Regions from separate parts of the Streptomyces sp. NPDC058534 genome, predicted to be linked through region 2. Evidence: riboswitches for the same ligand, from Rfam matches in the RefSeq annotation. Region 2 holds a riboswitch; the other holds the start of a gene.
What was found. Region 2 has a riboswitch for glycine ahead of gcvT (glycine cleavage system aminomethyltransferase GcvT). Riboswitches for the same ligand answer to the same signal wherever they lie in the genome.
Positions count from the first base shown of each region.

Region 1: linked by a shared signal. The riboswitch ahead of gcvP (aminomethyl-transferring glycine dehydrogenase) and the one ahead of gcvT (glycine cleavage system aminomethyltransferase GcvT) in region 2 are both predicted to bind glycine.

Region 1 covers NZ_JBHXNW010000093.1:3,562-18,061, reverse strand. The annotation lists gene ACFWR9_RS37205 (glutamate--cysteine ligase) at 1-1,099, opposite strand, end outside; gene ACFWR9_RS37200 (hypothetical protein) at 1,652-2,236, shown strand; gene ACFWR9_RS37195 (DUF5999 family protein) at 2,510-2,713, shown strand; gene ACFWR9_RS37190 (DUF1707 domain-containing protein) at 2,873-3,469, opposite strand; gene ACFWR9_RS37185 (molybdopterin-binding protein) at 3,599-4,018, shown strand; gene gcvP (aminomethyl-transferring glycine dehydrogenase) at 4,091-6,976, opposite strand; glycine riboswitch at 7,153-7,248, opposite strand; partial or broken gene ACFWR9_RS37175 (PRC-barrel domain-containing protein) at 7,386-7,748, shown strand; partial or broken gene ACFWR9_RS37170 (DNA polymerase IV) at 7,679-9,139, opposite strand; gene ACFWR9_RS37165 (MerR family transcriptional regulator) at 9,225-9,908, opposite strand; gene ACFWR9_RS37160 (bifunctional nuclease family protein) at 10,041-10,514, opposite strand; gene ACFWR9_RS37155 (MerR family transcriptional regulator) at 10,599-11,336, opposite strand; gene ACFWR9_RS37150 (FHA domain-containing protein) at 11,359-12,318, opposite strand; gene ACFWR9_RS37145 (DUF881 domain-containing protein) at 12,380-13,225, opposite strand; gene ACFWR9_RS37140 (small basic family protein) at 13,231-13,563, opposite strand; gene ACFWR9_RS37135 (DUF881 domain-containing protein) at 13,560-14,396, opposite strand.
Region 2 covers NZ_JBHXNW010000009.1:7,269-21,768, forward strand. The annotation lists gene ACFWR9_RS07265 (TauD/TfdA family dioxygenase) at 1-373, shown strand, start outside; gene sbnB (2,3-diaminopropionate biosynthesis protein SbnB) at 370-1,458, shown strand; gene sbnA (2,3-diaminopropionate biosynthesis protein SbnA) at 1,596-2,681, shown strand; gene ACFWR9_RS07280 (YkgB family protein) at 3,330-3,869, shown strand; gene ACFWR9_RS07285 (molybdopterin-dependent oxidoreductase) at 4,181-5,476, shown strand; gene ACFWR9_RS07290 (hypothetical protein) at 5,473-5,985, shown strand; partial or broken gene ACFWR9_RS07295 (trehalase-like domain-containing protein) at 6,035-6,247, shown strand; gene ACFWR9_RS07300 (L-serine ammonia-lyase) at 6,445-7,812, opposite strand; gene glyA (serine hydroxymethyltransferase) at 7,911-9,191, opposite strand; gene gcvH (glycine cleavage system protein GcvH) at 9,206-9,583, opposite strand; gene gcvT (glycine cleavage system aminomethyltransferase GcvT) at 9,694-10,827, opposite strand; glycine riboswitch at 10,988-11,082, opposite strand; gene ACFWR9_RS07320 (AAA family ATPase) at 11,261-11,929, shown strand; gene ACFWR9_RS07325 (enhanced serine sensitivity protein SseB) at 12,004-12,780, shown strand; gene ACFWR9_RS07330 (enhanced serine sensitivity protein SseB C-terminal domain-containing protein) at 13,100-13,897, shown strand; gene ACFWR9_RS07335 (ABC transporter permease) at 14,213-14,500, shown strand, end outside.

The DNA.
Region 1 (14,500 bases), on a different contig from region 2:
GCCGGGGCTCCTCGGCGAGCGCGCGCACCACACCGTAGTAGAAGGCCGCGTTGGCGATGACGTCGGTGACGGTGGGTCCGGCGGGCAGGACGCGGTTCTCCACCCGGAGGTGCGGGACGCCGTCGGCGATGTCGTAGACGGGGCGGTTCCAGCGGTAGACGGTGCCGTTGTGCAGGACGAGTTCGGCGAGCGAGGGCACACCGCCGGCGTCCAGGACCTCCAGCGGGTCCTCGTCGTCGCAGATCGGCAGCAGCGCGGGGAAGTAGCGCCGGTTCTCCTCGAACAGGTCGTAGGCCGAGGTCACCCAGCGCTCCCCGAACCAGGTGCGCGGCCGGACGCCCTGGGCCTGGAGCTCGGGCGGGCGGGTGTCGGTGGACTGCTGGAACAGTGGAGGGCGCGACTCGCGCCACAGCTCGCGGCCGAACAGGAAAGGCGCGTTGGCGCCGACGGCGATCTGCGCGGCGGTGACCGCCTGCGCCGCGTTCCACACGTCGGCGAAGCGGTCCGGGGTGACCTGGAGGTGCAGTTGCACCGAGGTGCAGGCGGCCTCGGGCGCGATGGACTTGGAGGTGCAGGTCAGACGCTCCACCCCCTCGATGTCGAGGGTGAAGTCCTCGCCGCGGGCGGCCACGATCTGGTCGTTGAGCAGGGCGTAGCGGTCTACGGCGGAGAGATTGGAGGAAACGAGATCGTCCCGGTCCAGGGTCGGCAGAATTCCGATCATCGCGATTCCCGCGTCGACCTCGCCGGCCTTGCGGTCCGCATATGCCAGAGACGTACGGATCTCCTCGGCGAGCCGGTCGAATACCCGGCCGCCCAAGCGGTGGGGAGCGATGTTGACTTCCAGGTTGAACATGGCGAGTTCTGTTTGGAAGTCCCGGCTCGCGATGCGTTCGAGGACTTGCGCATTCAACATTTTCGGCATCCCGTCGGCACCGACGAGATTCAATTCGATCTCCAGCCCCATCAGGTTCTTCGGTTCGTCGAACCGCTTCTCCGCCAGAAGCCGCTCCAGACCCGTCAGGCACCGCTGTAGCTTCTCGCGGTAGCGCTGGCGATCGGACAGGTCGAACTGACCTGCCGCGACCTTCTCCCCCATGGAAGCGTCCCTTCTGAGAGCGGTAGTCGAAGATCCGGCCGCCGGTGGCCGGTCAGGTTGGATGATGCCCAGCCGAAGCGATCGATAACGTCCCCACGGCGGCCCGGCACCCGCTACGCTGTGCCGATGTGACCGGTGGCACATTCACCAGGCATGGCGCGTGGAGCAGTTTCCGGGTCCGGTAACTCGTGAAAAACGCCGACGACAATTGGCCGACCGCTCGGTGAACATTCCCCGAGGTCATCGTCGTACACCGGCCTGGAAATCCGGAGAAATCCCGCATGCCGACGGCCGAATACAACCTTGTACTGGTTGCCGGAATCGGCTAGCCGAAACACAGTCTGAACACATGTCGTATAAACTCCGCAGACAAGGCAGAAGACCGGCGCCCACGGTCGAAGGATGTCGCCGTCGAGCTGACACGCGGCAGACCTCACCCCCTTCTCGGTTCCCGGACCCCGGCCCCTGCCTCCCCAGCCACGTGAGCTGACAGCGTCGTCCGCCCCGCTCCGCCCTCGCGCCACCGTGCCTTCGAATGAGAGGCGACCCACCATGCCCCTGCGTGTCCCGCCGGCCCCCGCGCCCGCCCTGCGCTCCGTCCTCACCGCCCTCTCCTCGCCCACCGCGGTCCGGGAGGCCCGGACTCCCGCGCTGCTCGGCGCCCAGGGCCCCGTCGCGCCCGAACTGCCGCTGCCCGTGCACGTCCTGGACCGGGTGACGGCGGACGGCGCGACGGCGACGCGGCTGACCGGGTGGCGGTTCCTGATCCGCTGCGGCGACCGGGCGGTGGCGGCCGCGGAGACCATGCTGACGCCGGACGGCTGGGCGTTCTCGCACTTCTTCGAGGGCCCCTACGTCGCCTCGACCGAACGCGCGCTGCGGCAGGCCGAGTCGGTGCCCCAGTCCTACCAGCCGCGTCTGCTGTCGGTTCCCGAGCTGTACATGCTCACGCTGTGGCTGCACGGCGACTGCGCCGCGGACGCCGCCGCCGGCCACCCCGCGGCCACCGACCTGCTGGTACCGCTGGCTCCCGCGCCTCCGGGCATCGCGGCCCACCGTCCGCACCGGGTCGCCGAGCTGCTGCCGGTCCTCACGCACCGGGTCACGCCGACGGGGCTGCTCAGCTCGCCCGCCTGACCCGCCTCGCACCCACCCGCGCGGACTAGCCTCATTCGGCCATGCCGAACCACCCGAAGTGACAGTCCAGTTGAGCTGAACCGTCCGCGCGGGTGATGCGTCATCGACCTGTGAGAAGCGGTGCTGCGAAATACCTGCGGATCGACGCCCGTGGGGCAACACTGGGTTCGGACCGACTTAAACATACGGGGGGCGGCCATGAACAACGCTTCACGCCGCGGGACAGACAAGACAGCGAACTCATCCATCACCACAGACCGAGAGACCCCACTCATGTGTCAGCACCAGCCACCGTGCCCGTCAGCCGACTCCGCCGACCGGGAATCCGCCCGCCTCGTGGCGCACCACCCGGAGCAGGGCTGGAGCCTGCTGTGCAACGGCGTCGTCCTCTTCGAGGACACCGGTGAGCTTCTGCCGGACGGCCAGATCATCGCCCCGCACCGCCCTGTCGGCGCGGGTCTGATCGCCGCCGCCTGAGCACCCGCCGACCGGGGTGAGGTCACTCCGGCCGGCGAATCATGGGGCCGGCCCGCAGCCACGGCTGTGAACCGGCCCCGACGTGCGTCCAGGGCTGATCACTCCGCGTAGTCCGCTGTGCCGACGCGGTCATGGGCTCCCCCTTCCCGGCGCCTCCGGCTACGCCTTCCGTCCGAACCGCCGACGCGGCGCGCGCACCACGACCTGCCCGAAGCTGACCTCTCCCGCTATCTGCACCCGCAGGGTCACGGGGGTCCCGGCGTCGGCCGTCCGAGCCACCTTCACCTTGGCGTAGCTCGCGACCAGTGAGTCGGTGTCCACCACGATGCCGGGCCGCGTCACGAGCTTCAGCGTGCCACCGCGCAGGGCCAGGTCGATGTGGAGGGTGCCGTGGGTGATCACCGCTCGGGCGAGGTCGAGCGTCACCTCTCCCCAGTCCGACCGGATCTCCATCCGCCGCGGCACCACCCAGCCCTCACCCCTCCGAGTGGACGCCCCCTCCTGCTCGATACGGACGACGTCCTTGGCCTCGGCCAACAACTGTCCGTCCCGCGCCACCGGCAGGTCGGCCGTCAGCGCGGCCAGCTCGCCCAGCGTGCGTGCGGAGAGTGCCGCCCCGACCCGCTCGTCCAACTCCTCGGCGGTCAGCATGCCGTCGCCCGCGGCGGCGCTCAGCACGTCCACGGCACTGTCACGGTCCGCGTGCGAAGCCCGGAACGCGAGCGTTCCACCTCCCGCTGAGGGCTGTACCGACATCGCTCCACCCCGATCTCCCCGGGGGCATCCCGTACGCACCCCGCCACGCGACATACTAGCGCTATATCGCGTCATACCCAACGCTCGAGGCACCCGGCACAGCCCCCACCTCAGGGCTACGGTGCGCCCATGAGCCTGAGCATCCGCAACCAACTCCCCGGCACCGTCACCGCCGTCACCCCGGGCGAGGCCATGGCGACGGTCAAGGTCCGCCTCTTGGGCGGCCAGGACCTCACTTCGGCGATCACGCGGGACGCGGCCGAGGACCTGGCGCTCGCCGCCGGGACCGCCGTCCGGGCCCTCGTGAAGTCCACGGAGGTCGCGCTGGCCACCGGGCGCGTCGAGGGCCTGTCGATCCGCAACAGGCTGCCCGGCACCATCACCGCGCTCACCACCGGCGGCGCGATGACGTCCGTCGGGATCGCCGTCGAGGGCGCCGCGCTGACCGCCGTCGTCACCAAGGAGGCCGCCGAAGACCTGGGCCTGTCCGTCGGCGCTCCCGTCATCGCGCTGATCAAGTCGACGGAGGTGTCGCTCGCGACCACGTGACACGACAAGAGGCTCCGTACCGACCCGATGGGCCGGCACGGAGCCTCTCGTCGTACTGGGCGTACTAGGGGATCAGTCCTCGTAGGCGTCCAGCGGCGGGCAGGAGCAGACGAGGTTCCGGTCACCGAAGGCCTGGTCGACGCGGCGCACCGGCGGCCAGTACTTGTCGGCGGCGGACACCCCGGCCGGGAAGACGGCCTCCTCGCGCGTGTACGCGTGGTCCCACGCGCCGCCCAGGGCCGCGGCGGTGTGCGGGGCGCTCCCCAGCGGGTTGTCGTCGGCGGGCCAGATGCCGGAGCCGACCTTCTCGATCTCCGCGCGGATGGCGATCATCGCCTCGCAGAACCGGTCCAGCTCGGCCAGGTCCTCGGACTCGGTCGGCTCGATCATCAGCGTGCCGGCCACCGGGAACGACATCGTCGGCGCGTGGAAACCGTAGTCGATCAGCCGCTTGGCGACGTCGTCGACGCTCACGCCGGTCGCCTTGGTCAGCGGACGCAGGTCGATGATGCACTCGTGCGCGACCAGCCCGCCGGGGCCGGTGTACAGCACCGGGAAGTGCGGCTCCAGCCGCTTGGCGATGTAGTTGGCGGACAGCACGGCCACCTGCGTGGCGTGCTTGAGGCCCTCGCCGCCCATAAGCCGCACGTACGACCAGGAGATCGGCAGGATGCCGGCCGAGCCCCAAGGCGCCGCCGAGATCGGTCCGACGCCCGTCTGCGGGCCGGCCGCGGGCTGCATCGGGTGGTTGGGAAGGTACGGCGCCAGATGCGACCGTACGGCCACCGGGCCGACGCCGGGACCGCCGCCGCCGTGCGGGATGCAGAACGTCTTGTGCAGGTTCAGGTGGGAGACGTCGCCGCCGAAGTGGCCGGGCTTGGCGAGGCCGACCAGGGCGTTGAGGTTGGCGCCGTCCACGTAGACCTGACCGCCGGCGTCGTGCACCCGGCCGCAGATGTCGGCGACGTGCTCCTCGAAGACACCGTGCGTGGACGGGTACGTGATCATCAGCACGGCGAGCTGGTCACGGTGCTGCTCGATCTTGGCGCGCAGGTCCTCGATGTCGATCTCGCCGTCCTCGGCGGTCCTGACGACGACGACCTTCATGCCGGCCATCACCGCGCTGGCGGCGTTGGTGCCGTGCGCGGAGGACGGGATGAGGCAGACCGTGCGCTGCTCGTCGCCGTTGGCCCGGTGGTATCCGCGTACGGCGAGCAGGCCCGCGAACTCGCCCTGCGACCCGGCGTTGGGCTGGAGCGAGACCTTGTCGTACCCGGTGACCTCGGCGAGCCGCTCCTCCAGCTCGCGGATGAGGGTCAGGTAGCCCTGCGCCTGCTCGGCGGGCGCGAAGGGGTGCAGCGCACCGAACTCGGACCAGGTGACCGGCTCCATCTCGGTGGTGGCGTTGAGCTTCATGGTGCAGGAGCCCAGCGGGATCATGCCGCGGTCCAGCGCGTAGTCCCGGTCGGCCAGGCGGCGCAGGTAGCGCAGCATCGCGGTCTCGGAACGGTACTGGTGGAAGACGGGGTGGGTCAGGAATTCGTCGGTGCGCTGCAGCGCCTCGGGCAGCGTCTCCTCGGTCTCCGCGTCCAGCGCCTCGACGTCGCCGTCCACGCCGAAGGCGTGCCACACCCCGCCGGCCTGGGCGCGGGTCGTGGTCTCGTCGCAGGCGAAGGAGACGTGGTCGGCATCGACGAGGCGCAGGTTGACGCCGTTGTCACGGGCGGCGTGGACGACCTCGGCGGCCCGGCCGGGCACCCGCGCGGTAACCGTGTCGAAGTAGGCGCCGTGCACGATCTCGACCCCGCCGGCGGCGAGACCGGCGGCGATGACCGAGGCGTAGCGGTGCGTGCGGCGCGCGATGGCCCGCAGCCCCTCCGGGCCGTGGTAGACGGCGTACATGCCGGCCATGACGGCGAGCAGCACCTGCGCGGTGCAGATGTTGCTGGTGGCCTTCTCGCGGCGGATGTGCTGCTCGCGGGTCTGCAGGGCGAGGCGGTAGGCCTTGTTGCCGTCCGCGTCCACGGAGACGCCGACGAGGCGGCCGGGCAGGCTGCGCGCGAACTTCTCGTGCACGGCCATGTAGCCGGCGTGCGGCCCGCCGAAGCCCATGGGCACACCGAAGCGCTGGGTGGTGCCGACGGCGATGTCCGCGCCCAGCTCACCGGGCGAGGTGAGCAGGGTGAGGGCGAGCAGGTCGGCGGCGACGGTGACGAGCGCGCCGAGCTCGTGCGCCCGGTCGATGACGGGCTTGAGGTCGCGGACGGCACCGGAGGCGCCCGGGTACTGGATCAGGACGCCGTTGATCTCCCGCTCGGCCACCTCGGCGGGGATGCCCTCGCTCAGGTCGGCGACGACGACCTCGACGCCGGTCGGCTCGGCGCGGGTCCGGATCACGGCGACGGTCTGCGGCAGCACGTCCGCGTCGACCAGGAAGAGGCCCTTCTTGTTCTTGCCCATGCGCCGGGACAGCGCCATCGCCTCGGCGGCGGCGGTGCCCTCGTCGAGCAGCGAGGCACCGGAGGTGGGCAGGCCGGTCAGCTCGGCGACCATGGTCTGGAAGTTGAGCAGGGCTTCCAGGCGGCCCTGGGAGATCTCGGGCTGATACGGCGTGTACGCGGTGTACCAGGAGGGGTTCTCCATGACGTTGCGCAGGATGACCGGCGGGGTGAAGGTGCCGTAGTAGCCGAGGCCGATCATGGAGTCGAGGACCTGGTTGCGGTCGGCCAGCGAGCGCAGTTCGGCCAGTACCTCGGACTCGGAGCGGGCGCCGGGCAGGTCCAGCGCGTCGGCGTTCTTGATCACATCCGGCACCGCGGCGGCCGTCAGCTCGTCGAGCGAACCGTAACCGACCTGCGCGAGCATCTTGGCCCGGGCCTCGTGGTCGGGGCCGATGTGGCGCTGCTCGAACGGCGCTGCCTGTTCGAGTTCGGTGAGCGGAATGCGGTGGGCGGTCATTGCGGAGGCCTCCTGGTCTGACGACCTTCGAGGGGCACCACGGCGCGGGTACCCGGACGGCCTCCCCCTCTGTCATCTCAACCTGAGAGCTTCACCGGGGCGCCCCGAAGGCTTCCCGGCTTTCACCGTCGGTGAGAGCGGACGCCGTCGACACCCGCTCTGCTTTCCAGAGTGACCTCGTCCGTGCGGTACGTGAGCCTGAGAGATTCCGGGGAGGATTTGCTCCTTCGGCGCCTCCGATGGTGTCCGGAGGACTCTCCCGCGCGGGGTCAGCAGCCGTTTGCCAGCGTACCAGCGAGCCCGCCGCACGGACCTTCGAGTGGCCGACCGGCCATATGTAGTTTTTTGTAGTACTTACTGATGATTCGGCGGCTGGTGTGCGACCCCAGTGCGACCAAGTGGAGGGCCCGTGCGTACTGACATCGACCCGCGGAACCTGATAGGCCGCAAGGCGTTCGACCGCGACGGCACCAGAATCGGCACCGTGGACGAGGTGTATCTGGACGATGCCACCGGCGTGCCCGAATGGGCGGCCATCCGCACCGGCCTTTTCAGCAGGGACGCCTTCGTACCCCTGGAGCCCAGCGAGCTGGTCGAGGGAGCCCTGCGCGTGCCCTTCGACCGGGCCCTGATCAAGGAGGCACCGGACTTCGGCGTCGGCCGCCACCTCTCGCCGGAACAGGAACTCCAGCTGTACCACCACTACGGTCTCGACGTGGCCCCCGCTCCCCCGCTGCCCGACCACGACTTCGGCAGGCTGGCGGGCAAGGGCAACGAGGACGGCTAGCCGGCCACCGGTCTGGCAGGGCCTTCGCCGGGTCTTCGCGAGTCGGACGGAACCAGCGGCAGCGGATCCGCCGGCGTCAGCTCCGGGTCGTCCATCGGAAAGGTCCGTACCCGCCCGGTCGGCGAGTACGGCGTCTCGAAGCGCACGGTGACCCGCCCCAGCCCGCTGCCCTGCACCCAGCCGTGCCCGAACCGCGCGTGCCGCACGTCGTGCCCCGACGGCCAGCGGCGCTCCGCGGGTGCCGGGCGGTGCTCCGCGTCCGGCTCGGCCGCGGGCTCCTCGGCCGGTTCCTCGGCCCCGCCCCCCGCCGCCTGCGCGAACAGGTCCTCCTGCGTGTAGTCGGCCAGGCCGCTGACGCCGACCCCGAGCAGCCGCACACCGCCCGTGGTGTCCACCGAGTCCAGCAGCCGGGCGGCGGCCTCCCGCACCACCCCCGGGTCGTCCGTGGGCCCGCGCAGCGTCTCGGAGCGCGTCAACGTCGAGAAGTCGTACCTGCGCACCTTGAGCACGATGGTCCGCCCGGACAGCCCCGACGCGCGCAGCCGGCGCACGCAACGGTCGGCCAGCCGGCCCACCTCCACACCGACCCGCACCCGGTCGTGGATGTCCACGTCGTAGGTGTCCTCGACCGACACGGACTTGGTCTCCCGCTCGGCCACCACGGGCCGCTCGTCGAGCGCCAGGGCCATGGCGTACAGGCCGTGTCCGTGCGCCTTGCCCACCAGCCGTACCAGCTCGTCCTCGCCCGCCTCGGCCAGCTCCCCGACCGTGGTGATGCCGGCCCGGCGCAGGTGGTCGCCCGTCGCCGGGCCCACGCCGGGCAGGGTCCGCACGGACATGGGCTCCAGCATGGCCCGCTCCGTCCCCGGCGGGATCAGGACCAGCCCGTCGGGCTTGGCCTCCTCTGAGGCGATCTTGGCCAGCATCTTGGAGGCGGCCAGTCCCACCGATCCGGTGAGGCCGGTGACGGCGCGGATGTCGGTGCGCAGCTTCGTCCCGGTCAGCCGTGCCGACGCCGCGTCCCAGGCCGTCCCGCCGGCCTCCAGGTCCACGAACGCCTCGTCCAGGCTCAGCGGCTCCACCAGCGGCGACAACTCCCTGAGCAGCCGCATCACCTGCTCGCTGATCGACCGGTACAGCTCGAAGCGCGGGACGAGATACGCGGCGTTGGGCGCGAGCCGCCTGGCCTGGCCCATGGGCATCGCCGAGTGGACGCCGAAGACCCGCGCCTCGTACGAGCAGGTGGCGACCACGCCTCGCGGCCCCAGGCCGCCCACCACCACGGCCTTCCCGCGCAGACTCGGCTTGGACGCCTGCTCCACCGAGGCGAAGAAGGCATCCATGTCGAGATGCAGGATCGTGGGCGCGGTTCTCACATCTCCGATGCTGCCCTACGCCACTGACAATGCGGCCGCCACCGGCCGGTCCGCGCCGCGCGCGCCGGGCGGACCGGCGCGCCGCTCAGACCGCCCTGTTGCGGCGTCGCGCCAGCTCGTCCGCCGGATTGGGCCCGACCAGGGTCTCCCCCGTGTCGATCCGTTCTCCGTGCAGCTGGGACAGCGCGCTCTCCACGTCCCGCCACACCACGCCGACGGCGATCCCGAAGATGCCCTGGCCGCCCTGGAGCAGGGCGTGCACCTCGTCGGGCGAGGTGCACTCGTGGACCGTGGCACCGTCGCTCATCAACGTCATCCGCTCCAGGTCACGGAAGCCGCGCTCCCGCAGGTGCTGGACGGCGGTCCGGATGTTCTGGAGGGACACCCCGGTGTCGAGGAAGCGTTTGACGATCTTCAGCACGACCACGTCGCGGAAGCTGTACAGGCGCTGCGTCCCGGAGCCGTGCGCCGGACGCACACTGGGCTCCACGAGCCCCGTACGGGCCCAGTAGTCGAGCTGCCGGTAGGTGATGCCGGCGGCCGCACAGGCCGTCGGCCCGCGGTAGCCGATCTGCTCGGACGTCATGGACGCCGCCCCTCCGCTGGTCGGCACGGCGGCCGGCCGCTGCGGAGCGGAATCGGGCGCGCCGGCCTGTTGGGCGTACCCCCCGCCCGTGCGGAGCCGAGAGCCCTGGGGAGGGTACGGACCACTCACCCCGAGACCGTGCCCGGGGCCACCCCCAGCCGTACCGTCGCCGCTGATTCTCACGCCGACCTCCGTCCTTGACCTGCCTCCTCGAAGGTAGGCAGTCACCAAGGGTGCGTCAACGATCGCCACACTCGGCACGCCGAGTGATAATCACCCTACGAGTGGTTTCGCGTGCCCTGTTTCGGGGAAACCCTACTGGTTGCTCGTCCCGAAGTCCTCCGGCGAGATCTGGTCGAGGAACTCGCGGAACTTCTCCACCTCGTCCTCCTGCTCGTCCGGGATCGCGATGCCGGCGTCGTCGAGGACCGTGTCGCTGCCGTAGATCGGCGTTCCGGTGCGCAGGGCCAGCGCTATGGCGTCGGAGGGCCTGGCACTGACCTCGACGCCGCTGGCGAAGACCAGCTCGGCGTAGAACACCCCGTCGCGCAGGTCGGTGATGCGTACCTCGGTGAGCTCTTGGCCGACGGCTTCCAGCACATCCTTGAACAGGTCGTGGGTCAGCGGCCGTGCCGGAGCCATGCCCTGCTGGGCGAAGGCGATCGCCGTCGCCTCACCCGGTCCGATCCAGATGGGAAGGTAGCGGTCGCCTCCCACCTCGCGCAGCAGCACGATCGGTTGGTTGGAGGGCATCTCGACCCGGACACCTACGACATCGAGCTCGTTCACACAGCAACCCTAGGCCGTGCCCGGGACGTTTGGGTAGTCGGGCCGGGATCGGCTGGGCGATCCGGGGCTCCGAACAGGCGTGTTTCACGGAAGCCGCACGCCGAGCGCGGTCTGTACCAGCGCCGCGTGCAGCTGCACCGCGAGGCCCGCCAGCTCCTTGGTACGTGCTTCCGCGTGTGCCCTGGTCTGGGGGTTGCGGTGTCGTTTCAGCGGGGCGACCACCTGGTCCACGAGCCCGGCGTCCCGGTCGGCGGCGGCCTTCATCACCCGCAGGTGCCGCGGCTCGATCCCGAAGCGCCCGAGCTGCGTCACCAGCGACGCCACGGTGACCGCCTCGGCGTCGTACGCCCCGTCGGGCAGGGGGGCGAGGAGCCCGTAGGACTCCCACTCCTTCAGCTCCTGGTCGTCGATCCCGGCCGCGGCGAGCAGCTCGTCCCGTCCGATCCGGGCGACGGTCGGGCTCTCGACGGGTTCCGGTGCGGCCTCCCCGTCCCGCTGCCGGCCGACCGTGGGCAGCGAAACCGCCTCACCGCGCTCCACGGCGTCCAGATGCTCGCGGATCACCTTGAGCGGCAGATAGTGGTCCCGCTGCATCCGCAGCACCCGGCCCAGACGCTCGACGTCGTGTGCGCTGAACTTGCGGTACCCGGCCGGGGTCCGCCGCGGCTCGACGAGGCCCTCGGACTCCAGGAAGCGGATCTTGGAGATGCTGATGTCGGGGAACTCGTCACGCAGCACGTTCAGCACCGTGCCGATGCTCATCAGCCCACTGTCCGTGGCGGCGGCGCCGTGACCGGCACCGCCGCTCGGTGTATGCAGCATGGACCTTCCCTGGAGGTTCGGGTCAGTAACCCCGCTGGCTCGCGTAGAACACCAGCCGGTACTTGCCGATCTGCACCTCGTCACCGTTCGACAGGGCGACCTGGTCGATGCGCTCCCGGTTGACGTACGTGCCGTTCAGACTGCCCACGTCGGCGACCGTGAAGGAACCGTCCGAACTGCGGCGGAACTCCACGTGCCGGCGCGAGACCGTCACGTCGTCCAGGAAGATGTCGCTCTGCGGGTGACGCCCGGCGGTGGTCAGCTCGCCGTCCAGCAGGAAGCGGCTGCCCGAGTTCGGACCACGGCGCACGACCAGGAGCGCGGAGCCGAGCGGCAGCGCGTCCACGGCCGCCTGCGCCTCGGGCGAGAGCGCCGGGACCGCGGTCTGACCGGTGACCTCGGCGTCGTACGCCTCCAGGCCGGAGATGGAGATCGTGGAGGTCGTCTCGGAGGCACGCTCCGGAACCGCGCCGGCACGCAGCGGCGCGCCGCAGTTGGAGCAGAAGCGGCTGTTCTCCGCGTTGCGGTTACCGCACCTCGTACACACCAGGGCCGACATGGACGGATCCTCCTGCCGCGGCTGCCCCGCCGGGGCGTTCGACGCGTACGGATCAGAGGTAAACCCTCCACCCGTACCTGAGGTTGACGGTTGCCCGAAACCTATGCCGCCGGACTGTGCAGGGTCAACAGACGGCGCGCCCTGACCACCGGAAATGTCACCGCCCGGACCACCCACCTGGTCCCGGAACATCGGGCGTCGGCCCTCCGCGTCGGGCTGGGCGCGATGGCGAGCGGTCGCATTGTCGCTGCCCTCTCGCGCGCTCTTGCCGAACAACTTCGCAAACAACTTCACGGGCGATTCCCCTTGACCGAAACAGACCCGCCCGTGGGGCAGGACGAACCCTGACTGACCGTACTGACCGACCCGGACATCTTCACAACGTCCGTCTCCACCAGACAGTTTCCACCACGCACCACCCAATCGGTGTGCCGACCCCCCGCAACCTCATGCCCTCGCCGGACGTCCCCCATGCACCGCCGGTTCACTGGGAGGACGACCGAGCGTAGTCAGGCCGCTCCGCCGCTCGCAAGGCGTCCACGACGATCTTGCTCGACCGCTCAACAGTAACGGTGGCCTGTTCCTTTTCCAGAGTCTGCACCACGCCTCCAGGAATGTTGAGAGCCGGTTCGAGGTCCTGCGGCTTGCCGATGACCTGGAAACGATAGGGCGCGTTGATCTTGTTCCCGTCCACGCTCACGGACTTGTCGGAGTCCGCGAGGTAGGTGCCGGCGACGACCCTCACACCGTTCACCTCGATCGCCTCCGCGCCCGCCGCACGCAGCTCCTGGATCGCGTCGAGCAGCATGTCGGCCTCGACCGCTCCCTTCGTGTCCTGGATCGTCACCGTGATGCCGGGCCCCTGCGCGGCCACGGTGCCCGCGAGGACGCCCAGTTGCCGCTCCTTCTCCAGCGTCTGCTTGCGGGCCTCCTCTGCCTGGTCGGAGCTGTTCTCCAGCTCGTCGCGCTGCTTCTCGAGGCCCTGTTTCTCGTCTTCAAGACGCTGAGTACGGTCGTCCAGTTCATCGAGGATGCGGACCAGATCCTCCTGCCGGGCTCCGCGCAGCGCGCCGTTGCTCTCGCTGTTCGACGCCACCTGGACCGCGAGGCCGAAACCGAGCCCGAACAGGAGCAGGGCGACGATGAGTTGGGCCCTGGTCAGGCGTGGCGGCCACAGGCCCTTGAGCAGCCGCTCCCGGCCGCCCGGCCCGCCCTGCACCGGCTGGGGCTCCTCGGGAGTGTCGGCGGCGGGGGCGGCCTGCGGCGGCGGGGCCTCGTCGGGCAGTTCCTTGCGCAGCCGGTTCGCGGACTGCTCGTCGCGGTCGCTCATCGGCCTCACGCCCGGAAGACGTGGCGTCGGATCGCCGCGGCGTTGGAGAAGATCCGGATGCCGAGGACGACCACGACACCGGTGGACAGCTGGGCGCCGACGCCCAGCTTGTCGCCCAGGAACACGATCAGCGCGGCCACGACCACGTTCGAAAGGAACGACACCACGAAGACCTTGTCGTCGAAGATGCCGTCGAGCATGGCCCGCAGACCACCGAAGACGGCGTCCAGCGCCGCCACGACGGCGATCGGCAGATAGGGCTCCACGGCCGCCGGCACCTCGGGCCGGACCAACAGTCCGGCCACGACTCCCACGACGAGGCCCAGTACGGCGATCACGATGTGCCCTTCTCGGTTATCGGCTGTGCTGTACGTACGATCACACTCGGTGCGGCCGGCAGCCGTAGGTCGTCCGCCACGGAGATGGCCGTCCGGATGCCGTAGTTCTCCTGAAGGGCATGCAGGTACAGCCCGTCGGCGCTGTCCTGGAAGGTGGTGCTCAGCCGCTCGCCGTCCCCCACCGCGAGCACCGTGTACGGCGGCACCAGCGGCCTGTTGTCGACCAGTATCGCGTCACCGGCGGCCCTGATCGCCGACAGTGCCGTCAGTCGCTGTCCGTTGATGGAGATCGCCTCGGCGCCCGACTCCCACAGCCCGTTGACCACGCGCTGCATGTCCCGGTCCCGGACCCGGCCGGTGTCGGAGAACCCGGATGTGCCGCGCGGCTGCCCGTCACCGCCCGTGCCCACGTCCTTGGCGTCGTTCACCACGAGCTTCACGCCCGGTCCGTGCACCTCGACCGCGCCCGACAGAATGCCCACCAGGTCGGCGCGGTCGCCGGCGCCGCTCTTGTCCAGCGCCTCGCGCTGCCGCGCGCCCACCTCGTCGCGCAGCTCGTCGACGCTCTTCTCCAGCTTGTCGGCCGCCGAGGTCTCCCCCTCTATGCGGTCGATCAGCTCCTCGCGCTCCTTGGCGACCACGGGGGCGGCGACCCGTGCCTGTGCCGCGCCGACCGTGACGACCAGGGCCGCCAGCACCAGGCCCGCGGCCAGTCCGAGCTTGGCCCGCAGGGTCTTCGGCATACCGCCGCCGCCCTCGGCCTTCTTCCGCGCGGCCGCCTCGGCGTAGCCGTCGTCGAGGCTGTGGTCCATGACGTTGGTGAGCAAGGACATGGACGCGTCCGGGCGCGCGGGCCGCGTGGATGTGCTCCGAGCGGGGGGTTGCTGCGGCATGCCGCACATCGTCGCACGCCGCCGCCGCTACCTCCGAACGGCCC
Region 2 (14,500 bases):
CGCCGTGGTACGCCATCCGATCACCGGTCGGCGCTGCTGGTTCAACCAGATCGCGTTCCTCAACGAGTGGACGATGGCCGCTGAAGTCCGCGAGTACCTGGTCGAGGTCTACGGCGCCGACGGGCTGCCCTTCAACACGCGCTTCGGCAACGGCGACCCGATCGGCGAGGACGTGGTCCAGCTGCTCAACAAGGTCTACGAGGCCAACACCGCACGCGAGCCGTGGCAGGCCGGCGACCTGATGCTCGTCGACAACATCCGCACCGCGCACAGCCGGGAGCCCTTCGAGGGGTCGCGCGACGTGCTCGTCGCTATGGCCGACCCGGTGCGACTCCCCGACCGCACGCCGACCTCCGAGGTGACCGCCCGATGACCATCAGCCGCCCTGCAGCCGCCGCCCCCACCGCCGTGCCGACGTCCGCGACAGCCGAGCCTCACGTCGTGCCGCCCTTCGCAGTGATCTCCGGTGTCCAGGTCCAGCAGGCGCTCCAGGGGCACGAGAAGCAGATCATCGAGTTGGTCGGAGCGGCCTACCGGCTGCATGGCGCCGGTGACTCGGTGAACCCTCCGTCGTACTTCCTGCGATTCCCCGATCGCCCGTCCTCCCGGATCATCGCGCTGCCCGCGTCGATCGGCGGAGACCTGCGGGTGGACGGCGTGAAGTGGATCTCCAGCTTCCCGGAGAACGTACAGGCAGGCATCCCGAGGGCGTCCGCCGTGCTGATCCTCAACGACCAGGACACCGGCTATCCCTTCGCCTGCCTGGAGAGTTCCATCATCAGCGCCACCAGGACGGCCGCGTCAGCGGCTCTGGCCGCAGATCAGCTCACCCGGAACCGGGACCGGCCCACGCGCATCGGGTTCTTCGGAACGGGCCTGATCGCCCGCTACATCCACACGTTCCTGGCCGGCAGCGGCTGGTCGTTCGACGAGATCGGCGTGCACGACCTCTCCGCCGACAGCGCGGCCGGGTTCCGCTGCTACCTCGAGCAGTCGGGCACCACAGGCCGGATCACGGTGCACGACAGCGCCGAGGGACTGATCCGCGGCAGCGACCTGGTGGTCTTCGCCACCGTCGCAGGTGCGCCGCACGTCAGCGACCTCGCGTGGTTCTCGCACAATCCCGTGGTTCTGCACGTGTCGCTGCGCGACCTCGCACCGGAGATCATTCTCGCCTCGGCCAACATCGTCGATGACGTCGAGCACTGTCTGAAGGCCAACACCTCCCCCCATCTGGCCGAGCAGCTCACGGGCGACCGCAGCTTCCTGCTGGGCACGCTGGACGACGTGATGGCCGGGCGGGTGACGCTGCCGGATGGCCGGCCGGTGGTGTTCTCGCCCTTCGGCCTCGGGGTGCTCGACCTCGCGGTCGGCAAGTACGTCTACGACGAGGTGGTCCGCTCCGAAGAACTGCACGTCATCGACGACTTCTTCCACGAACTGCGCCGGTACGGGTAACCGTCAGCGCCTTCAGCTCTGGCACCGGAAATCCGGCCGGGCCGGCGCCGTCCACGACGAAACCCGGACGCATGAGTCCACCCCGCGGCCTGAAGCACGGTTCCCAACGTGCCGATGCAGATGAGGAGAAGAACCTCGTGCCAGTCATATCGGCTCCCCACGCCTTCAACGAACCCGAGCTCTATGTCGACCTTCTGCCGACCTTCGGGCACTCGCTGTTCCTGAAGTGTGAGGGCTTCAATTTCGCCGGCTCGATCAAGCTGAAGGCCGCCGTCGAGATGGTGGAGGCCGCCGAGCGGGACGGACTCATCAAGCCGGAGTCGATCCTGGTCGAATCCTCGTCAGGCAACCTCGGCGTGGCGTTGAGCGTGATCGCGGCGAGCAAGGGCTACCGGTTTCTGTGCGTGACGGACTCCCGATGCAACCTGTCGACCAGGCTCCTGATGGAAGCACTGGGCAGCCGGGTGCACACCGTCGCCGACCTGGGTGCCAACGGCGGCTTCCTGGCCGCACGAATCGACCACGTCCGGGCGCTGTGCGCTTCCGACGACCGTTACGTGTGGCTCAGCCAGTACACGAATCCGAACAACTGGAAAGCGCACTACCGCAAGACGGCGCCGGAGATCGCCCGGCACTTCCCGCGCCTGGACGTCCTGTTCGTCGGCGTGGGCACTACCGGGACTCTGATGGGTTGTGCACGCTACTTCCGCCAGTGGCACCGGCCGGTGCGGATCGTTGCCGTGGACAGCGCAGGCTCGGTGATCTTCGGTGGTACGCCGGGCCGCCGCCTGATTCCCGGACTCGGCATGAGCATGCGTCCGCCGTTGCTCAACGAGTCCTACGTGGACGAGGTGATACACGTGGAAGAGACGGACACCGTCCGTGCCTGCCACCGGCTGGCCAGACGTGGGTTCCTGTTCGGCGGCTCCACCGGCACGGTCGTCAGCGGCGCCATGCGTTGGCTGGCCGACCACGAATCACGTGATCTGACAGCGGTGGCCATCGCTCCGGACCTCGGCGAGCGCTATCTCGACACCATCTATCAATCCAACTGGCTGCGGGATCTGTACGGCGAGAATGTACTCGACTTCGATGCCGCGACTGATGCTTCCTGGGCAGCCGGAGCTCTGCCAACGAGCCACGCAAGCCATCCAGGCCACCACCGGCAGACCAGCGACGGCGGCGGTGATCAGCATCATGGGCACCCAGACCGAGAAGCCTAGGTTGTACAACGCATCGTCTCAGGACCAGGTTCGGAGCCGGCTCAAGCAGCAGATCCGGAGTCGCCTGAACGGGAAGGGCAGACCGACTGGCGACTCGTGGCGCTCATGCCGGCCGAGCGCTGCCGTCTGCTGGCAGCTGTTCCCTGCCGCCGTCCTGCGCACCGTGACCACTCGGTGAACCGTTCCGATGGCGGCGCCACCAGGCCCGTGCTCGGCGCTGTCGCTACACGAGGCGCGGATACACGATGACGGGACAACCGGTACAAGACCGCGCCGGGCACTCGAAGTAGTCGCCCGCGCGCGTGATGAGCCGCACCTCGGGCCGGGCCGGGCGGCTGGTGCCGGGGGAAGCTCAGCACGCCGGCGCAGGCCGACGAGGCCCACACGCGGACCGTACTGGAGCGCTTCTCGGTGAGGCTCATGCTGCGCGACCGGGCCTTGGCGGTGCCCGGCGTGCAGTCGGCACGGCGCTTCTCGCGGGCTTGACGGTTGCGGGGACGCGGCGGGTGCCAGGTCTTCCTGAGAAGGCGTCCTGCTCCTGAAACTCCCGTTGGTCGTCATGGCGTACACCCGCAGCGCTCCGCCTTGCGGGGGTGGGCGGGCGGCGTAACGCTGGGTGCGACTGCCGGCTCCGGCGGAGGGAGGTTCATGGCCCTCGACCTCACTACCCGGCAGCTTCGGCGCCGCACGTATGCACTGCCGACATCCGATGGCCACGAAAGGACAATCATGGGAACACGACCCTCCACGTTGCAGTCCGTGGGCGCCTGGACTCTGCGCTCCGCGCTGGTGGGGAACCTCGTATGGATCGGGGCGCTCAAGTTCGAGGACTACGAGGTGGAGAACATCCATCCTCTGGTCTCGTCGAGTCCGCTGTTCTCGCCGCTCGTCAACAAGCTCGGCGAGCAGAAGACGGCACGACTCATCGGGGTGACGGAGATCGCGATCGGCTCGCTGATCGCGGCCAAGCCGTTCGCACCCCGAGCCTCGGCGCTCGGCAGCCTCGGGGCCGTTGGAATGTTCGCCACCACTCTCAGTTTCCTGGCGACCACGCCGGAGGCCTGGCAGGAGAACCGCAAGACTCCAAAGCTCTCCATGGTCGGGCAGTTCCTTCTCAAGGACACCGTGTTTCTCGGAGCTTCCCTTCTGACGCTCGCCGAATCGCTGCGAGCCGCCGGTCGCTCTTGACGCGACGTCGCCCGCCGTGCGGCCGGTTCCGGGCGACGCCGCGGTCTCACGGTGACAGATGACGCCGACACGCAGGATAGGGGTATATCATCCGATTTCATTCGTTACCTTCGGCTTCAATGAACCACTGAGGAGTCCACATGGGTGACGAAGACGGCAGGAATGACGAACCGCACCGGGCAAGTCCTCGCCCCGACGCCTCTCCGGGCCGGCGTCGGGACGAGGCGGGCGGCGCGACACCGGATGCGGGGCGTGAGCGGGGCGGTGGCCGAGGGTCGACGGCCCCGCCTGCCTCGGGTGGTGTGGGAGTGATGCTGAGCTCGGTGCTGCGGGAGGGGCCGCCGGCCGGGCCCTCCCGTCCGGAGTTCTGGCGTAGTCCGCTGCGGGGGCCGTGGCTGACATCGGTTCTGGGTGCGGTCCTGCTGGCCGGTATCACGGTACTGTTCGTGACCGGGCTGCTCTCCTATGCCGCTTACAACCCGGATCTGGCGCCCAGCAATGACCAGACCCCCGACAAGGGGTGGCTCGGCTTCTACCTGTTCCCCTGGCCGACAAGCCCGTACTGGCTGTACCGCCTCACGCAGGGCATCCATGTCACCCTCGGCATCGTGCTGATCCCCGTACTGCTGGCGAAGCTGTGGTCGGTGATCCCCCGGCTGTTCGCCTGGCCGCCGGTGAAGTCACTCAGCCAGGCGTTCGAGCGGCTGTCTCTGCTGCTGCTCGTCGGCGGCGCCTTGTTCGTGTTCGCCACCGGCGTGCTCAACATTCAGCTGGACTACATCTTCCCGGGCTCCTTCTACGTCCTGCACTTCTACGGATCCTGGGTGTTCATCGGCGCCTTCGTCGTCCACGTCGCCTTCCGTATCCCCCTGGTGGTCCGGACACTGCGCGCCCGCAGCATGGGGAAGGAACTGCGCACGCCGATCAGCCGCACGAAGCCGGAACCAGCCGACGAGACCGGCCTGGTGTCCCCGCGCCCGGCCGAGCCGACGATGTCGAGGAGGGGCGCCCTGGGCATGGTGGGCGCGGGTTCGCTGGTGCTGCTGGGGGTGACGGCGGGGCAGAGCGTCGGCGGGTGGCTGCGGGGCACGGCGCTGCTTGCGCCACGCGGTCAGGACCCGGGACCGGGTCCGAACGGCTTTCAGATCAACAAGACCGCGGCCGTCGTGGGCATCCGCGCCCGGGACATCGGCCACCAGTGGCGTCTGGTGGTTCGCGGTGGCGGCCGAGAAAGAACTCTCACCCGGGATCAGGTCCTGGCGTTGCCGCAGCACGGTGCGGCGCTGCCCATCGCCTGTGTGGAGGGCTGGTCCACGTCCGACCAGGAGTGGAGCGGAGTGCGGCTCGCCGATCTGGCCGCACTCGTCGGGTTCTCCGGCCCGCCACCGGGGGTGTTCGTCGAATCCGTCCAGCGAAGCGGGGCGTTCCGCTCGGCCGCCCTGCGCGACAATCAGGTCCGCGATCCGCGCTCGCTGCTGGCACTGCGGGTCAACGGAGCCGACCTGTCGCCGGATCACGGCTATCCGGCGCGGGTCATCGTGCCGGCCAACCCAGGGGTGCACAACACCAAGTGGGTCACCCGCCTCACCTTCGGGGAGAGGGTATGAAAGGGATCCGGGAGGTTTACGGGACGTCACCTCTGCACCTGCTGCTGGTGCTGTGTTCCTTCGCCCTCACCGTGTACGCGGGCATCCGTCTGCTCGACGGCGACACGATCGGCGTCCTCGTGTGGTTCGTCGGAGCCGCCTTCCTCCACGACCTGGTCCTGCTGCCCCTCTATACGGTCACCGACCGCGCCGCGCAGGCCCTACTGCGCCGTCGCGGGCAGAGTGCCCACAGCGACCGTCCCCGGCCGATGAGTGGACGGATCAACTACGTCCGGGTGCCCGTCTTCATCTCGGGGGTGCTGCTGCTGACCTGGTTCCCTCTGATTCTGGAGCGGGTGGGCCACTACACGGCGTACACCGCCCTGCAGGACAACGTCTTCCTGGGACGCTGGCTACTGATCACCGCCGCACTGTTCGGCCTCGCCGCCCTGTGGTTGCTGGCCAGTATGTGGTCGCGCCCCGCCCGGCCGAGTCCCAAGCCGCACCCGAACAGGGAACCCGCTCCGTGACCGCGGGATCCGAGACGCGGTGTGCGGTCCCGTTCGGCCAGGTGCTGTTGTGAGTACGCGTCCGATCAGTGACTACGCCCTGCTGTCAGACCGTCGTTCGGCCGCTCTGGTCGCTACCGATGGCTCCGTCGACTGGCTGTGTCTTCCTCGTTTCGACAGTCCGGCAGTCTTCGGTCGACTGCTCGACGAGGACGTGGGCCACTGGTCGATCCGCCCCACCGGCCCCGCTGAGGTCAGCCGCCGGTATGTGGAGGAGACCCTCTTCGGCTACCTCGCCCAGGCCGCGGCCACTCAGCCGGCACGCGGTGTGGATCTACAGGTGGCTTACCACCAGCACAGGATGACACCGGCACCCCGCTTGAAGCGTCCCAGGGAGGTTCCAGGGACTTTCCGCCGCGTAAGCAGGGAAGGCCCTGACAGCGCCGAAAGAAACGAACGCGCTGGTCAGGGCCTGGTCTCCTAACACTCGATGATGTTCACCGCCAGCCCGCCCCGCGCCGTCTCCTTGTACTTCACGGACATGTCGGCGCCGGTGTCCTTCATGGTCTTGATGACCTTGTCGAGGGAGACCTTGTGGGACCCGTCGCCGCGCATCGCCATCCGGGCCGCCGTGACCGCCTTCACGGCGGCCATGCCGTTGCGCTCGATGCACGGGATCTGGACGAGGCCGCCGACCGGGTCGCAGGTCAGGCCGAGGTTGTGCTCCATGCCGATCTCGGCGGCGTTCTCCACCTGCTCGGGGGAGCCGCCCAGCACCTCGGCGAGGGCGCCCGCCGCCATCGAGCAGGCGGAGCCGACCTCGCCCTGGCAGCCGACCTCGGCGCCGGAGATGGAGGCGTTCTCCTTGAAGAGCATGCCGATCGCGCCGGCCGCGAGGAGGAAGCGGACCACGCCGTCCTCGTCGGCGCCGGGGACGAAGTTGACGTAGTAGTGCAGGACGGCCGGGATGATGCCCGCCGCGCCGTTCGTCGGGGCGGTGACGACCCGGCCGCCGGCCGCGTTCTCCTCGTTCACGGCCATCGCGTAGAGGGTGATCCACTCCATGGCCAGGGCCTTCGGGTCGCCCTCGGAACGCAGCTTGCGCGCGGTGTTCGCGGCGCGGCGGCGGACCTTCAGGCCGCCGGGGAGTATGCCCTCGCGGGACATGCCGCGGTCCACGCAGGCCCGCATCACGCGCCAGATCTCCAGCAGGCCCTCGCGGATCTCGTCCTCGTCGCGCCAGGCCCGCTCGTTCTCCAGCATCAGGGCGGAGATCGACAGGCCCGTGTCCTGCGCAAGGCGCAGCAGCTCGTCGCCGGTGCGGAAGGGGTACTTGAGCACCGTGTCGTCGAGCACTATGCGGTCCGCGCCCACCGCGTCCTCGTCGACGACGAAGCCGCCGCCGACCGAGTAGTAGGTCTTGGTCAGCACTTCGGCGCCCTGCGCGTCGTACGCCCACAGGGTCATGCCGTTGGCGTGGTAGGGGAGGGTCTCGCGGCGGTGCAGGACCATGTCGTCGTCGTAGGAGAAGGCGATCTCGTGCTCGCCGAGGAGGCGGATGCGGCCCGAGGACCTGATCGTCTCGACGCGGTCGTCGGCCGTCTCCACGTCCACCGTGCGCGGCGAGTCGCCCTCCAGGCCGAGCAGCACCGCCTTGGGCGTGCCGTGGCCGTGGCCGGTGGCGCCGAGCGAGCCGTACAGCTCGGCCCGGACGGAGGCGACGGAGTCCAGCAGCTCCTCGTTGCGCAGGCGGCTGGCGAACATGCGGGCCGCGCGCATCGGGCCGACCGTGTGCGAGCTCGACGGGCCGATGCCGATCGAGAACAGGTCAAAGACCGAGATGGCCACGGGGGTCTCCTCAGAACGGGGGTGGTGCGGAGGGTGGTGCTTCGGGGCGGGGCGCCGGACTCGCTTGTGGCGGGCACGGCGCCCCGAACACGCGGTGTCTACTTGTTGTTCAGACCCGGGTACAGCGGGTGCTTGTCGGCCAGGGTCTTCACCCGGGCCGCCAGCGCCTCCGCGTCGGCGGCCCCGAAGGGAGAGGGCGCCTTCAGCGCCTCGGCGATCACGTCCGCGACCTCGGCGAAGTCCTCGGCCGTGAAGCCGCGGGTCGCCAGGGCCGGCGTACCGATGCGCAGCCCGGAGGTCACCATCGGCGGACGCGGGTCGTTCGGGACGGCGTTGCGGTTGACCGTGATGCCGACCTCGTGGAGGCGGTCCTCGGCCTGCTGTCCGTCCAGCTCGGAGTCGCGCAGGTCCACCAGGACGAGGTGGACGTCCGTGCCGCCGGTCAGGACGGAGACACCCGCCGCCTTCGCGTCGTCCCGCACCAGGCGCTCGGCGAGGATGCGGGCGCCCTCCAGCGTACGACGCTGGCGCTCCTTGAAGTCCTCGCTCGCGGCGACCTTGAAGGAGACGGCCTTGGCGGCGACCACGTGCTCCAGCGGGCCACCCTGCTGACCGGGGAAGACGGCGGAGTTGATCTTCTTGGCCAGGTCGGCCGTGGAGAGGATCACACCGCCGCGCGGGCCGCCGAGGGTCTTGTGCGTGGTGGTCGTCACGACGTGCGCGTGCGGGACCGGGTTCGGGTGCAGGCCTGCCGCGACCAGACCGGCGAAGTGCGCCATGTCGACCATGAGGTACGCGCCGACCTCGTCCGCGACCTTGCGGAACGCGGCGAAGTCCAGCTGACGCGGGTACGCCGACCAGCCGGCGACGATCAGCTTCGGTTTGGTCTCCTTGGCGAGGCGCTCCACCTCGGCCATGTCGACCTGGCCGTCGTCGCCGACGTGGTACGGGACGACGTTGTAGAGCTTGCCGGAGAAGTTGATCTTCATGCCGTGGGTCAGGTGCCCGCCGTGGGCGAGGTTCAGACCCATGATCGTGTCGCCGGGCTTGAGCAGCGCGAACATCGCGGCGGCGTTGGCCTGGGCGCCCGAGTGCGGCTGCACGTTGGCGTGCTCGGCGCCGAAGAGCGCCTTGACCCGGTCGATGGCGATCTGCTCGACCACGTCGACGTGCTCGCAGCCGCCGTAGTAGCGGCGGCCGGGGTAGCCCTCGGCGTACTTGTTGGTCAGGACCGAGCCCTGGGCCTCCATGACCGCGACGGGCGCGAAGTTCTCGGAGGCGATCATCTCCAGGGTGGACTGCTGGCGGTCCAGCTCGGCGTCGACGGCGGCGGCGACGTCGGGGTCGAGCTCGTGCAGGGGTGTGTTCAGAAGCGACATGCGTACGTGACTCCTCAGGCGCCCGCGAATGCGGTGTACTCGTCGGCGGAGAGCAGGTCGCCCGGCTCGTCCGTGACCCGGACCTTGAACAGCCAGCCGCCCTCGAAGGGAGCGCTGTTCACCAGCGACGGGTCGTTGACGACGTCCTCGTTGATCTCGGTGACCTCACCGGAGACGGGGGAGTACAGGTCGGAGACGGACTTGGTCGACTCCAGTTCGCCGCAGGTCTCGCCCGCGGACACCGAGTCGCCGACCTCGGGAAGCTGCACGAAGACGACGTCACCGAGCGCGTTGGCCGCGTGCTCCGTGATGCCGACCGTCGAGGCGCCGTCCTCGGCGGCCGACAGCCACTCGTGCTCCTTGCTGTAGCGCAGCTGCTGGGGGTTGCTCATGGCCTGAATTCTCCTGTACGCGGGTGACTGCTGATGAATGGGGGGACTGCTGACACTGTCGTTGAGCAGCAAGGACGCGCGCGGGGACCGGTGCCCCTCGCCCTCAGTGTCTAGTTCTGGCGCTTGTAGAAGGGCAGCGCCACGACCTCGTACGGCTCGTGGCTGCCCCGGATGTCCACGCCCACACCCTCGGTCCCCGGTGCCGCGTGCGCCGCGTCGACGTACGCCATGGCGATCGGCTTGCCCAGCGTGGGGGAGGGGGCGCCGGAGGTGACCTCGCCGACCACCTCGCCGCCGGCGACGGCCTGGTATCCGGCGCGCGGGACCCGGCGGCCCTCGGCGACCAGGCCGACCAGCACGCGGGGCGGGTTCTGCTCGGCCCTGGAGGCGGCCTCGGTCAGCGCGGCGCGCCCGACGAAGTCGCCCTCCTTCTCGAACTTCACCACCCGGCCGAGCCCGGCGTCGAACGGCGTCAGCGCGGTCGTCAGCTCGTGCCCGTACAGCGGCATGCCCGCCTCCAGACGGAGCGTGTCCCGGCAGGACAGGCCGCACGGGACGAGGCCGACGCCCTCGCCCGCCCCGGTCAGCGCCTGCCACAGCTCCACGGCGTGCTCCGGCTTCACGAACAGCTCGAAGCCGTCCTCGCCGGTGTAGCCGGTGCGCGCGATCAGCGCCGGGACGCCGGCCACCGTGCCGGGCAGGCCGGCGTAGTACTTCAGACCGTCCAGGTCGGCGTCGGTGAGGCTCTTGAGGATGCCCGGGGACTCGGGGCCCTGCACGGCGAGCAGCGCGTAGGCGTCGCGGTCGTCGCGCACCTCGGCGTCGAAACCGGCCGCCCGCTCGGTCAGCGCGTCGAGCACGACCTGGGCGTTGGAGGCGTTGGCCACGACCATGTAGTGAGAAGAACCGGCCGCGGCGTCCGCCAGCCGGTAGACGATCAGGTCGTCCAGGATGCCGCCGTCCTCGCGGCAGATCATGGTGTAGCGGGCGCGGCCCGGCTTCACGCCGCCGATGTTGCCGACCAGCGCGAAGTCCAGCAGTGCGGCGGCCTGCGGCCCGGTGACGGTGATCTCACCCATGTGCGAGAGGTCGAAGAGACCGGCCCGGGTGCGCACCGCGACGTGCTCGTCACGCTCGGAGGCGTAACGCAGGGGCATGTCCCAGCCGGCGAAGTCGGTCATCGTCGCGCCCAGCGCGCGATGGGTGGCGTCGAGCGCGGTACGGCGGGTTGTGGAACTGCTCATCGGTCGGTCGTCTCCCAGGACAGGACGGCACGGGCGAGGTCGGTCCTCCCCATCTGTCATCGGAACCTGAGAGGTTCGCCACGACCACCGGAGTACGGCGATCAGGGCTTGCACCTTGGGTGGGGCAGCCGACGAGCGGCGGCCCGCTTTTCAGATGTGCCTCGCCCGCGCGGTAACGGGGGCCTGAGAGATTCAAGGGAGGGACTTGCTCCTTCGGCGCCCCGGCGTGGCCGGGGACTCTCCCGCGCGGATTCAAACGGCCGGTATGCAGTTGGCGCCGCCATCATTGCACGACCGGCCGATTCGTGGCAGACCGTGATCTGTAACCGGCTTGTGGCAGTAAGCGAACGAAAACGCGAGACCAGCGCATTACCTTCTCTTTACACTCGACGGGGATGGGAACTCGTGAACCGCCCCAGGGGAGACGATCACGGTGAACAGGACCACGGCCTACGCCACGACCTCGGGTCTCGCGCTGTCCGAGCAGCCCGCCGCCCCGGCCCCGAAGCCGTGCGCCGAGCGGCCCGCGCCCGTCGTCCGCGACCTGCGGGACAGGGACGGGCACAGCCCGCGCGCCCTGCTCTTCGCACCCCGGGACCTGGTGGTGATCACCGGCCTGCCCGGCAGCGGCAAGTCCACCCTGATGGCGCGCACCGTGCGCGGCCCGCGCATCGACTCGCAGGACACCCGCGACCGCTGGGAGCGCCGCATGCCGGGCTTCCTGCCGTACGCGCTCTACCGCCCCCTGGTCCGCATCGCGCACTACGCGGGACTGCGCAGGGCCCTGCGCTCCGGCGAGGGCGTCGTCGTGCACGACTGCGGCACCCAGTCCTGGGTGCGCGACTGGCTGACCCGGGAGGCCCGCCGCCGCGACGGCACCCTGCACCTGCTGCTGCTCGACGTCGGCGTCGACCAGGCCCTGGCCGGCCAGCGCGAGCGCGGCCGCGGCGTCTCGCGGTACGCGTTCCTGCGGCACCGCGCGGCCAACTCCCGCCTGCTGCGCGCGGTGACCGGGGGCGCCCTGCCCGCCGGCTGCACCTCGGCGATCGTCCTGGACCGGGCGGCCGCGGACACGCTCCGCCGCATCGCCTTCACCGGATGACGGACCGCGGGCCGCTGGGCCGAACGGGTTAGCCTTTCCAGCCAGGACAGCGGTACCAGGCAGGCGGTAGGCAGATGGACTTCCCCGGGTTCCCGGCACAGGCACACCCCCACCCGCACGGCGGTTGGCCCGGCAACGAGCTGGAGGAGGTGCTCTCCGCCTCCCTCGGCATACCGGGCGCCGGCGGCCGGATCGTGGAGGTGCTCGGCCGCAGCTTCCTCTGGGTCCCCCTGCCGAACGGCGGCGGCCCGCAGAGCGGCCCCCTCGACCTGCCCTCCCTGGAGATCGACGGCCAGGCCTACGTGCCGGTGTTCAGCTCCGAGGAGCAGCTCCGCCAGGTCGCCGGGGAGCAGATGGCGTACACCGTCGCCCCCGCCGCCGAGTTCGCCCGCGGTCTGCCCCCGCAGGTCGGCATCGCCGTGAACCCGGACGGCGTGGTCGGCATCCCGCTGCCGCCGCCGGCCGTGGCCGAGCTGTGCCGGGCCGGCCGCACCCAGCTGGACGGGCCCGCGTCCGGCGGCCGGGTCCGCCTCTTCGAGCCGGACTGGCAGGACGACCCGGTGGACTTCCTGGCCGCGGCCTCCGCCGAGTTCGCCGCCACCGGCGTGGTGCGCACCGCCCGCCGCTGCCTGGCCGCCGTCGAGACCGCCGACCCGACCCTGTTCGTCGGCGTCGAACTCACCCACTGGGAGGGCGACGCCCGAGCCCTCCCCCTGGAGGCCCTGACCCGAGCCCTCACCAAGTCTCCCCCGAACTGGCAGGTCAACCTGCTCCTCCTGGAAGCAGCCCAGGACCCGGTCTGCGACTGGATGCGCGAGAAGGTCCGCCCCTTCTACCAGCAGGACTTCTGATCGCCGGTGAGTGAAGCGCCCCGTCGGGGGCGCGGGGCTGTGACATGTGCGGCTCCGCCGCGTGGGCGCGACCAGCCACAACGGCGCCGCACCCGCCAACGGACAGACCCCCCGAGCTCATAGGCGCCCCCTCCCCGCGGAGCCTTAGTCTGATCGCCGCTGAGGGGCAGCCACCCCAGGGGCGCGGGGAACTGCGCGACCAGCCACAACGCACCCGCACCCGCCAACGACCCCAGCCCCCCGAGCTCATAGGCGCCCCCCACCCCGCGGAGCCTTAAGCTGTTTCCACGACCGGGAACTTCCAGAAAGGGCCACAAACGTGAGCGCCAGCGGCACCACGACCGGGCAGGTCGAGCACATGCTGCGCCAGGTGACGCCCGGGCGCTACGACGCCTACGAGGCCCTGCTGCGCGCGCTCGCCACCCCCACCTCCGGCCAGGTCTGGATGCTGCTGTGGCAGGGCCAGGCCGGCTCCCCGGACGCCCAGTACGGAAACATGGAGGTCAAGGGCTACGGCTACGCGCCGTGCGTCACCTCCGCCCAGGAGCTGTCGGCCAGCGGCTGGAACAGGTCGTACGAGGTGGTCGACGGCCTGGAGGCGGCCCGCGCCCTCTACCCGGACCACTTCGGCCTCTGGCTCAACCCGCACGCCCCCGGCGGCGGCGTCGGCGTCCCCTGGCCGGACCTGCGCCGGATCGCCTCCGGCCTGGACCGCCAGCCCGCCGGGCCGCTGCGCCTGTCCGAACCGGCCATCGAGATCCCCCAGTTCTACGCCCTGCTCACGCAGAACGCCCACCGCACCCCGGCGGTCCGCGCGCTGCGCCGCGCCTGGGTGCAGCCGACGCTGGGGGCGCCGTATCTCGCCATCGGTCTCGACGTCTACGACACCTCCCCGCCGGCCGTCGACGCGGTGCGCGCGATGATGCAGCAGTCCGTCGGCGCGGTGCCGGACGGGCTCCCGGTGTCGACGGTGGCGATGACCGACGCCCACGACCCGGTCGCCATGTGGCTGCGCGCCCACGCCCGTCCGTTCTACGACCGCGAGGCCCATGCCCCCGCCCCCGCCCAGGCGCCGGTGGGCGGGTACGGATACCCTCCGGCCGGCGGCCGGTACTGACGGTCGCCGGTCCGGCCCTCGGGGTGGCCGGTGGCGATCTTCGCGCGTAGATCAGGGCGCAAAGCGAGGCCCTGTCCCCTCTGTCCCAACTCATCCGCGTCCGACCCTCGTTACCCACTGTCCGGATAACGGAACACCTCGACCAGCATCACGGTTACGCATCCATTCACCGTCAAGTCTGGCTACAGATCGCCAAAGCGTTGAAGACTCCCGCAATAGGGGGTGGATGCTCGCCCCTTTGTACGACGGACGGATCACGCCGCTACAGCGGCAAGTGCGGGCCGGCTACCGCCGGTTGAGAGGGGTCCCTGCCAGATGACGGCACCATTGCACGAGCCGACCGCGGAAGCGGCCCCGAGTGCTGCCGAGGAAGCGGCGGTTGCCGGCGCCGAAGCCAAGGCGGTACAGGGGCGTTCCCTGGGCAGGATCGCCTGGGAGCGCCTGAAACGGGACAAGCTCGCCCTGACGGGCGGCGTCGTGGTGCTCGTCCTCATCGTGATCGCGGTGCTCGCGCCCGCGATCACCGCCCTCTACGGGCAGGATCCCAACGCCTTCAACGAGGACAAGATCGACCCGCTGTTCGGCACGCCCACGGGGTCCCTG